DNA from 3 places in the Paenibacillus wynnii genome. Region 2 is predicted to be linked to each of the others. Evidence: riboswitches for the same ligand, from Rfam matches in the RefSeq annotation. Region 2 holds a riboswitch; each other region holds the start of a gene.
The links. A riboswitch is a leader RNA that binds a small molecule or an ion and turns the genes downstream of it on or off. The one in region 2 is predicted to bind cyclic di-GMP.

Region 1: it holds a riboswitch for cyclic di-GMP, as region 2 does, so the genes downstream of both, PWYN_RS19790 (DUF6612 family protein) here and PWYN_RS27955 (GGDEF domain-containing protein) in region 2, are expected to answer to the same signal.
Region 3: it holds a riboswitch for cyclic di-GMP, as region 2 does, so the genes downstream of both, PWYN_RS29270 (LPXTG cell wall anchor domain-containing protein) here and PWYN_RS27955 (GGDEF domain-containing protein) in region 2, are expected to answer to the same signal.

What each region holds. Positions count from the first base shown of each region.
Region 1 is NZ_JQCR01000003.1:947,721-950,892, forward strand. It holds gene PWYN_RS28285 (glycoside hydrolase family 76 protein) at 1-848, shown strand, start outside; cyclic di-GMP riboswitch class I at 1,409-1,500, shown strand; gene PWYN_RS19790 (DUF6612 family protein) at 1,611-2,489, shown strand; gene PWYN_RS19795 (IS1182 family transposase) at 2,839-3,172, shown strand, end outside.
Region 2 is NZ_JQCR01000002.1:1,415,371-1,418,542, reverse strand. It holds gene PWYN_RS08890 (GGDEF domain-containing protein) at 1-469, opposite strand, end outside; gene PWYN_RS27955 (GGDEF domain-containing protein) at 450-1,580, opposite strand; cyclic di-GMP riboswitch class I at 1,690-1,773, opposite strand; gene PWYN_RS08880 (MarR family winged helix-turn-helix transcriptional regulator) at 1,978-2,445, opposite strand; gene PWYN_RS08875 (MFS transporter) at 2,919-3,172, shown strand, end outside.
Region 3 is NZ_JQCR01000003.1:202,137-205,308, forward strand. It holds gene PWYN_RS16135 (GH36-type glycosyl hydrolase domain-containing protein) at 1-1,096, shown strand, start outside; cyclic di-GMP riboswitch class II at 1,902-1,986, shown strand; gene PWYN_RS29270 (LPXTG cell wall anchor domain-containing protein) at 2,014-3,172, shown strand, end outside.

The DNA.
Region 1 (3,172 bases), on a different contig from region 2:
AAGGTGCTGGCATGGGGATTATAAAAGATTGGGATTTCACCTACAATTACGGAACTTTTCTCGGAGCAGCAGTCTCACTCTACCAATCGACAGGTAACGCCTCTTATCTCACGGATGCCAATAATGCCGCGCAGTATGTCATCAACAAAATGGTGTCCGCCCAGACTCTAATGTATGAAGGCGTAAATGATGCGGGCGGCTTCAAGATGATTTTTGCACGGAACTTGAACCGTTTGCGAGTGCAGGGTGGTCAGTCTCAGTATTTGAACTTTCTTCAGCAAAATGCAACACAAGCTTGGAACCACCGCCGTACCTCGGATAATATCATCGGTAGTGATTGGCTTCGTCCAACGGGCTCTACCTATGTGCAAAGTTTAACTGCCGCAGCAGGCGCTTCTATTCTTCAACTCGTACCAGCGGATGGGTATACAGGTTATATTGCTGGTAACGGAGCGTATGAAGCCGAAAATGCGCAAAAAACGTTGGTCAGCGGCAGTGGCCTGATCAATGAAAGCACGAATCCGGGCTTTAGTGGTAGGGGATACATTGGAGGATGGAACACCAACGGGACCTCTATTGATTTCTATGTCAATCAGAATTCAGCTGGCTCAAAAACCGTCACGTTCCGGTATGCTGCGGCCGCTGGCAATGCTTCACGTTATGTAAAAGTAAATGGCGTGTTCATCGCTAACAACTTGGTCTTCAATTCCACTTCGAGTTGGGGAAATTATGGTACTGTAACAGTCACCATACCTCTAAATGCAGGTTCTAATACCATCCAATTAGGGTACGACAGTTCCAAGGGGAATTCGAATTATCTGAATGTTGATTTGCTCAGCGGTTTGTAAGTCTAGTTCTACCCAATCCTAAGAGCATTTGTGAAAAAGCAGGGCGTGTAATAATGCGTTCTGCTTTTTTTGTAGGCAGGAGAGTCCTATGATTTACTCGAATACACTAAGATGGATTTTTCCCCAGCTTACGGCATATGAGTTTTTGCTTTTTTACGAAATCCCCAAAAAAGACGTTATTCCGAAAGATCTACATATAACATCGAAGGGTGAACTAATGGCAGATAAACTAGTGATTCGAAGAACAAAGTTCTCTTGTTTGTTGCCTTTATTTTAGTTTCATTAGTGTTCATATCACGAAAACAGAGCACTGGATTCTAAGTGAGAATGATCCTATAAGTGAAGATGTGGTGCTGATGGTGAAGTCATAAATTTGATGAAGCAAATTGCATGATATTAAATGCTCGTGTACAAGGTGATGATGGAGAGTTTTATTAGAAATTTATGACAGTAAAGTAGGTCTTGAGAATCGGAAGAAGATCGTTTACAGGAAATTGCAACCATGTTAAAGTAAAAAAGGGACAAACGTCCTGCAATTTAATACTAAAAAAAATGAATATCCGCGTTAAAGGTAAAATCATCGAAAGATGATGACACAAAGCCATGGGTCTAAAGCCAACTAATAGAAGGCTATGATTGCCAGGCCGCCAAAGGGGTAGCTTAAAGATAGCTCCGATGGACTTAAGTCTGTCCGGAGCTTTTTTATGGTTTCAGCCTTTCTACGGCGTTACGTGATCGCGAGATACGAGAGGGGAAATGATTTTGAAGAGGAATTGGAAAGCGGTTTGCACAGGAATAATTGCGGGGGCAATGTTGTTGACCGGAAATACAGGCTGGATGTCCCAATCGGAGGTTGCGTCTGCAGCTTCCGCCAAACCACTCACCGTAGATCAAGTGATTGGCAAGCTAACGGCATCATCTAAGACTTTAAAGAGCTATCACCTGAATTCGAATAAAAAACTGGATATACAAACAAGTGGGATGAGTTTTTCTGTTTCTAACACGCTCGACATAGACATTAACCGTCTGCCAAAATTCTCCGCAACGGGTACTAATGAACTCAAGTATTTTGGAACAGAATCATCTTTCGATCTATATGCCAACGATAAAGAATTTTATCAGTTGTTAGACGGAAGCATGTTAATTGAGCAAAACGAAGACGAGACTACCGTTTCTGAAGATGATGTAACGGGTGAAAGTGGTGAAGAGCCGATTGATCCCGATGCACAGTATTGGGTGCTGGCAGACAAGCTGGATTGGGATGCCCTATACACTAAAGGTCAATTTGATCCCGCATCTATGCTTGATTCAGTCAAAAATTATAAAAAATCTATGAAAGTGTCCGATGTCGGATCACAGACGGTTCTCCAATTTACGATAACCGAACCTAAGGCAGCAAAGATGTTAATCGAACTCTATGACCAAGACATTGTTATGGACTCTGGGACGATTCAACCCAAAAGTGTAACGTGGAAACTATACGCCAATAAGAAAACTTGGCAGACGGAAAAGCTAACAGTGAATTTGAGTTATTCGCTAGTTGTAGACGGTGAAAAAGATACACACAATACAAAAATAGAAGCCAAGTATTCCAATCACAACAAAGTGGCAGTAGTTGTAAAACCCGCCGAGTTAGAATAGGAAGAGTCCTAATACATTTGATAAGCTAAAAGGGGCTGTCCCATAAGCCATGAAATGGCTGCTTGGGACCGCCCCGCTGTTTTTGAGTCGGATTGACTTGTGTACGTGGTGTGGACGCTCCGCGAACGGACCGTTGCTCCAATCGCTGTGCTCTCCAGATTTTATTTATTTCCCTTAGCGGTAAAAATCCGGAGACCAAGGCGACCGCTACCGCTTTTCCGCAATCAGTCCGTCCTCTCCGCTGCTTTGAGCAGAAAAAGTTTCTACAATCTTCTTTAAAATCACAAAAAGAAATCGCCCTTTTGGTAAAATGGAGGTACCACCCAACCATTCAAAAGGAGCGATTTCTTTGTACATTCAATATACCATGGACCAACTTTGCTTGCCAATGGATCTGGAAGAAGACATCCCGGAAAATCACCTCGTTCGTGTCGTGAACGCAGCCGTCAATCGGCTGGACGACACCATCTTTGACGCTGCCTATCCTGGCGGCGGCCGCGACAGCTACCACCCTAAAATGCTCACCAAAGATATTATCTACGCGTACACCCAGCAAATCTATTCGTCTCGCCAAATTGCCAAAGCGGTACGGGAGAATATTCCCTTTATGTGGCTGGCCGGACGGCAGCGACCCGACTTCCGCACTCTTAATCGCTTCCGTTCCCAGCGAATGAAGGACGTCC
Region 2 (3,172 bases):
CCTTTTGATACATGGGCAACTCAAACCTGTAAGAAGGATTGAAGAGCATAATGGCCAGATATGGCAACAATGTACTGAAACATGCGAATAACACTTTTCGATATTGAAAGTAGAGGACGGAGGAGAGAATGGGCAGAACAACCACAATTTGGACGCCCGAGACATCGATTGGGGCCATCGCTTGAATCAATGCAGCGAATCCGGAACCGATGGAGATGATTGCATAATCCTGCCACCGCTTATCGAGATGATAGACAAGCTCAGCTAGCAATAAAATCCCGAGTAGAATGCCATTTTGAAGTAAAATGTATTTCAATAGGTGATGGATCGTAGAATGTTGTTGTATGGCGAAAGGCCATGTTCCAATAGTAGCTAAGAACATTAATAGTCCAACCAGCCAATATAACGTTCTTATTTTACGATTCCAATCACTTAACTTCTGAGAGGTATTAAGAAAAATTCTGATCATAACCCGACACTCCATTCCAAAGGACTTGAATACGATTCTTACCCGTCCGCTTAGCTTCGTACATCAGAGCGTCCGCTGATCTGAACAGATCATCCTTTCCCATACCCCTCTGATATTGAACGATACCCATACTTACTGTTATCTTATGATTATCAATAGAGCCCAAACGCAGTTGAGATACTTGTACTCGAATTTGTTCTAGCAGTTGAAGGCTTTGATCTATTGTTTTCCCTGTCAGGATGAGCACGAACTCCTCTCCACCGTAGCGTACCGCAACATCTTCACTGGAGATTGCAGCAAGTAATAGCTGAGCTGTCTCACGTAGCACCATGTCTCCCTCACAATGGCCGTACGTATCGTTAATGTTCTTGAAATTATCAAGATCCATTACAGCAAGACATAAAGGAAGCCCGTAACGCTCATGCTGCTCAATAAGAGAGACCATGTAGTCTTGGAAAGTTACATAATTGGTAAGACCCGTCAAATGATCATATTTCGATTGATTCTCAACGGCAATTGAATCGGCGAACGCCTCTACTTCAGAACGTACGGCACGTTCCAGAGCAGCTATAAGCTCCACACCTCTTCGCAGTATCATTTCCCCAATAAGGCTCGTACCCATAATCATACCCATGATCGTAAATAAGTCATAAATCATGACTTGCTGGCGCAACGTTTCTACAAAGCTATACAAAATAAAATAACAAATCAAAGACATGACAGAAGCAAACCAAAGCCTAGAGCGTCTAAAATAAAGAATAGAAATGATGATAGGAATGTCGAGTGCGATGTACAATCCATTAATTCGAGTGCCGAAGGTGAGCATAACTACAATGGCAAACACAAATCCAAGTGAGATGAGGATGAAATCTAGATTAACTTTGATATAACGCAGTGCCAATTCAGCAAGTAATAAAGATATCCCAAAGGCTGTAGTTGAAACTAATATGGTAGGTAGAAAGATAGCCTCAGATTCCTTATTCGCTACCTCGCTTGCCAACAGGTGGAAGATTAACCCGGCAATAAGGATAAGCCCGGCCATCAACCAAAAGAGATAAAGTACCCACCTATTCAAAATTTTGTTTTTTTTCTGGAGGGTTATGCTCACCATAAGTCAATCACCGCTTTTTTTGATTATTCACTATCCAAAACTATCAAGCCGCCATACAAGATTGTAATGTTGAAAAATAAAAAAACACACCCCGAGATCTAAGATCTCAAAAGGTAACTGGCTGGCATAGCTTTACGCTGTAGCCCCTGTAGCTTTGCGTCCCCGTGTTTCCACGGGTTTGCTCTTTTCTTTTATTTTGGTATGTTCTACTTAGATTATCGGTTGTTTTATCTGAAAATACAATACTATAGTCTTATAAATAAAGGTATTTAGACCTAATATTTTTCTATTTAACTAGGATCTATGTTTAAGCTGCGAAAAAATACGAAAGTTTTTTGCGTAATAAAAAAACAGCAAGTCTCGTATTGGGAGACTTGCTGTTTTGAATTCCAATCTACTATTTGCGTGGAAGCGGAGAGAGTTTTTCAGCCTGCAGGCCCATCTTTTTGAGCAGAATGATCATTTGTTCCTTCTCTTCATCACTTAGGCCGCTAAAGGCAAGGTGGATGCGCTCCGAATATTTCGGATACATCTCATTCATCAGTCGTTCGCCTTCTGTAGTTAATTCCGCAAAGATTACACGGCGGTCACTTGGGCAAGGCTTGCGTTGAAGATACCCGCGTTCTTCCAGCTTGTCAATTACATAGGTAACATTTCCGCTTTGCAGCAGAAGCTTGGCGCCAATCTGTTGAATAGGTTGGGGTCCTTTGTAATAGAGGACTTCCATAACAGCAAAAGCTGTAGGATTAAACCCTTCAATCTTGCTGCCGGTAACAGCATGTTCGTTGATGCTTTTGAAAGACTTGGCAAAAACCCGGTACAAATGCAGTGTTAATTGAGTATCGCGTTCATAGGATTGTATCATGCTTCTCCACCCTTATCTTTAATCGTGTGATCTCGTCGCACGGCTAGTAGTATATTGTCTGATTTGAAAGGGTCACCTGTGCAGCGAACCTATTTATAGCTTTACAATACGTCAAACAATGGAAGAAGAACATGTGATTTGTCACAATGAGCACACTTTTAATTATTAAAAATCAAACAATTATTAAAGATAATAAAAAAATTAAAGACTTTCATATCCGCCCTTGTACGCAGGGCAATTTCAGCCTCTGGCAGAGGTCGTACTTACATCTGCGGACGGATGAAGGGTGTCTTGCTCTGTTTTAATATGGATAAATAAGGAACTGAGGAGACAGGGGAGTGACCGGAAATGAAAGAATTTCAAGATCATCAGGCCAACAAGGAAGGGAAACTATCGGCGAATAGGCCGTTTGTTCTATTAATTACTGCGCAGCTAATATCCAATGTAGGGGAAGCGGTAAGCTTAAGGAACTTGTGCCTCAAGCACAGATGGACAGTGCCGTTGCGCTCAGCTCTTCAATAGAGCAAATTACCAAAATCATCGGACCCGCACTTGGGGGCTTGCTGGTTGCCGGGTTCGGCATCTCGGCGTGTTATCTTATTGATTCGGTTACCTATCTTATTTCTGCGGTAATCTTGCTGGGACTTCCTCATAAGGGGGCTTTCAAACTGGAAAATCGGGATACAACCGTAGATAAGCTGCAAAAACAACAATCCTTTAGACATGA
Region 3 (3,172 bases), on a different contig from region 2:
AGAGGGAACACATCTTTCTTCCTATGGAGACGGCGACTGGGATGACACCCTGCAGCCCGCAAATGCTCAACTGAAGCAGTATATGGTCAGCAGTTGGACCGTAGCGTTAACCTATCAGAGCTTTAATCAATTTTCGGAAATGATGAATGCTGTCGATCCTCTTATAGCGGCTGATTTGCGTAGTCTAGCAGATGGAATCCGCTCGGATTTTAACCGCTACATGCTCCAGACCGAAGTTATACCGGGTTTTCTGTACATGGAGAATCCTGATCAGGTGAAATTAATGGTCCATCCAAGCGATACAGAGACAGGTATCCACTATAGGCTGCTGCCTATGACACGCAGTATGATTAGTGAGCTGTTGACACCTGAACAAGCGGCGGCACATTATGACATCATACGTGATAAACTGTTCTGCCCGGACGGTGTAAGGCTGATGAATCGACCTGCTGAGTATGCAGGGGGTGTAAGCACCCACTTTAAACGAGCGGAACAAGCTGCAAATTTCGGTCGAGAGATCGGACTGCAATATGTGCATGCACATATTCGATATATTGAAGCCATGGCTAAGCTGGGTAAAGGTGAAGAAGTGTGGAGCGGACTCGCGCAGATCAATCCTATTGGCATTCAGGATGTTGTTCCCAATGCTGACCTGAGGCAAAGCAATGCATACTTTAGCAGCTCCGATGGCAAGTTCAACACACGCTACGAAGCACAAGAGAGATTTGATGAGTTGCGAAGCGGAACGGTGCCGGTAAAAGGGGGCTGGAAAATTTATTCGAGCGGTCCGGGGATCTATATGAATCAATTAATTACGAATACTCTGGGCATCCGCCAAGAGGCAGGCGACTTGATCCTCGACCCGGTGTTACCGAAAACCTTAGATGGACTGCGTTTTGACTACGAATTTGCGGGAGCTTCAGTCCAATTTGTCTATCATTTAAATAGTGATGAAGCACGAGTTCGCATTAACGGTCAGGATATGGCCTCGGAGACCACAACGAATCGCTACCGCAAAGGTGGATTACGGATTGGCCGGGAAGAGTTCGAGCGTGTACGTGTAACGACTACAAATATCATAGAAATCTATAAGTAAGATTGTTGGCAAATAGATCCATAGTCTCGAAGTAAATCTATGCATAACTTTAATCATGAACAAAAAAACGGCAGAAATGCCGTATTTTTTGTTATCTTTTATACCTCATACGGGAAAGTCTGGAGTTTTGGTTAATGTGCAGCATCATATGGGTCAGGAGTCTATCCATCCCCATAGCTCGAAAAATGGCGAATTTAAGTGGGATATAGGATTTATTCTCCAATCAATTACTAGATTTAGATGAAACTTAAAAACGTTGTTAAGATTGTGGCTTTGTGAACAAAAAAGTAACATTATGCAATTTTTCATGTAAAACTATTGTGGATTTGTTAGATATCAGTTTTTTAGATTAGGGGAATTGAAGATATAGATTAATTAAATGGTTTATTTGGTAATGATATTAAGAAGAGAAAGAGCTTATGTTTAGAGTTATATCGGTCATATAAAGATTGAAAAAACCTGTGTCATCAAGGGTCGGGAGCGTATCTAACTCTACTAACTGAGGAAAAATTTAAAACTAAAATCATTGAATTGTAAAAAAAATTAATTAAAAATAAAAATATTGACGATATAGATAAAGAGCGATAGATTTACATTAAGAATAGGTAATATCGCTCATATAATTAATTTGGGATATGACTTTTATCATGCAGGCAAACCTTGCTCGAAAGGTGTGATGCAAAAGTTTTATCCCTTTATTGTTATCTCGAAATGTCGAAAAAAGAGTTATTTTGTAGAAAATTCAATTCGGAGATGTTCTTCAGTTTCTAAAGGGGGTATGATGCTCGAAATCTTTGTAATGAAAGAAAATTAGGGAAGCGATGATGTATAATCCTTTACTTGGACACTTGGGTTATACGGAGCTGGTAGTGTAACCGGCCCTCTTAGAAGCAGTGTATCTGAGAGGAGATAATAACATGAGGATTTTGAGTGTCTTACTGGCGTGTTTGTTAGTTATGGGTATTGGGTCGCCCGTTTTTGCAGGGGGTAAGGATAAGGGTGATAGCTGGGATAAATCTTCACTTGTATTTACCACTTCTAATGGAGAATGTTCTATTGTGAAAGCAGATGTTCAAAATCATGGATCGGGTAATATGATTGGAGAAGTGACTTGGGAATTGTATTATGCTACAACCGGAAACCCGAAAGCTGGAGCCATTATTGCGACAGGTACGGTTGGTCCGCTTAATTCGGGTATAACACAAACGTTATCATACAATCCCAATAATATTGTTGGGAATTATATGTTCAAGGCTTATCAAATTACCGGGCACCCAGGAACAGGTGAGCTTTGGAGTGGCATGATAGAGATCGTAAAGTGTGTAACACCAACGCCATCACCATCACCATCACCATCACCATCGCCAACAACAGAAACTGAATCACCATCACCATCGCCATCGCCAACAACAGAAACTGAATCACCATCACCATCACCATCGCCAACAACAGAAACTGAATCGCCATCACCATCACCATCACCAACAACAGAAACTGAATCACCATCACCATCACCATCACCATCGCCAACAACAGAAACTGAATCACCATCACCATCACCATCGCCAACAACAGAAACTGAATCACCATCACCATCACCATCGCCAACAACAGAAACTGAATCACCATCACAATCACCATCGCCAACAACAGAAACTGAATCACCATCACCATCGCCATCGCCATCGCCAACAACAGAAACTGAATCACCATCACAATCACCATCGCCATCGCCGATTATCATCGTAGATGATCAGATTCCTTTAGGTCCTGGAACAGTCGAAGTCATTGTAGATCCGGTTCCACAGGGTCCTGGAACAGTCGAAGTCATTGTAGATCCGGTTCCACAGGGTCCTGGAACAGTCGAAGTCATTGTAGATCCGGTTCCACAGGGTCCTGGAACAGTCGAAGTCATTGAAGACCCGGTTCCACAGGGTCCTGGAACAGTCGAAGTCATTGAAGACCCAATTCCTCTTGGCCCTGGCACCGAAGAAGGTACGGATACTCCTGATCAAGTGAAAGTTGAAGAACAAGTAATAGATGAAGAACAGGTGGTATTGGAAGATCCAACACCTC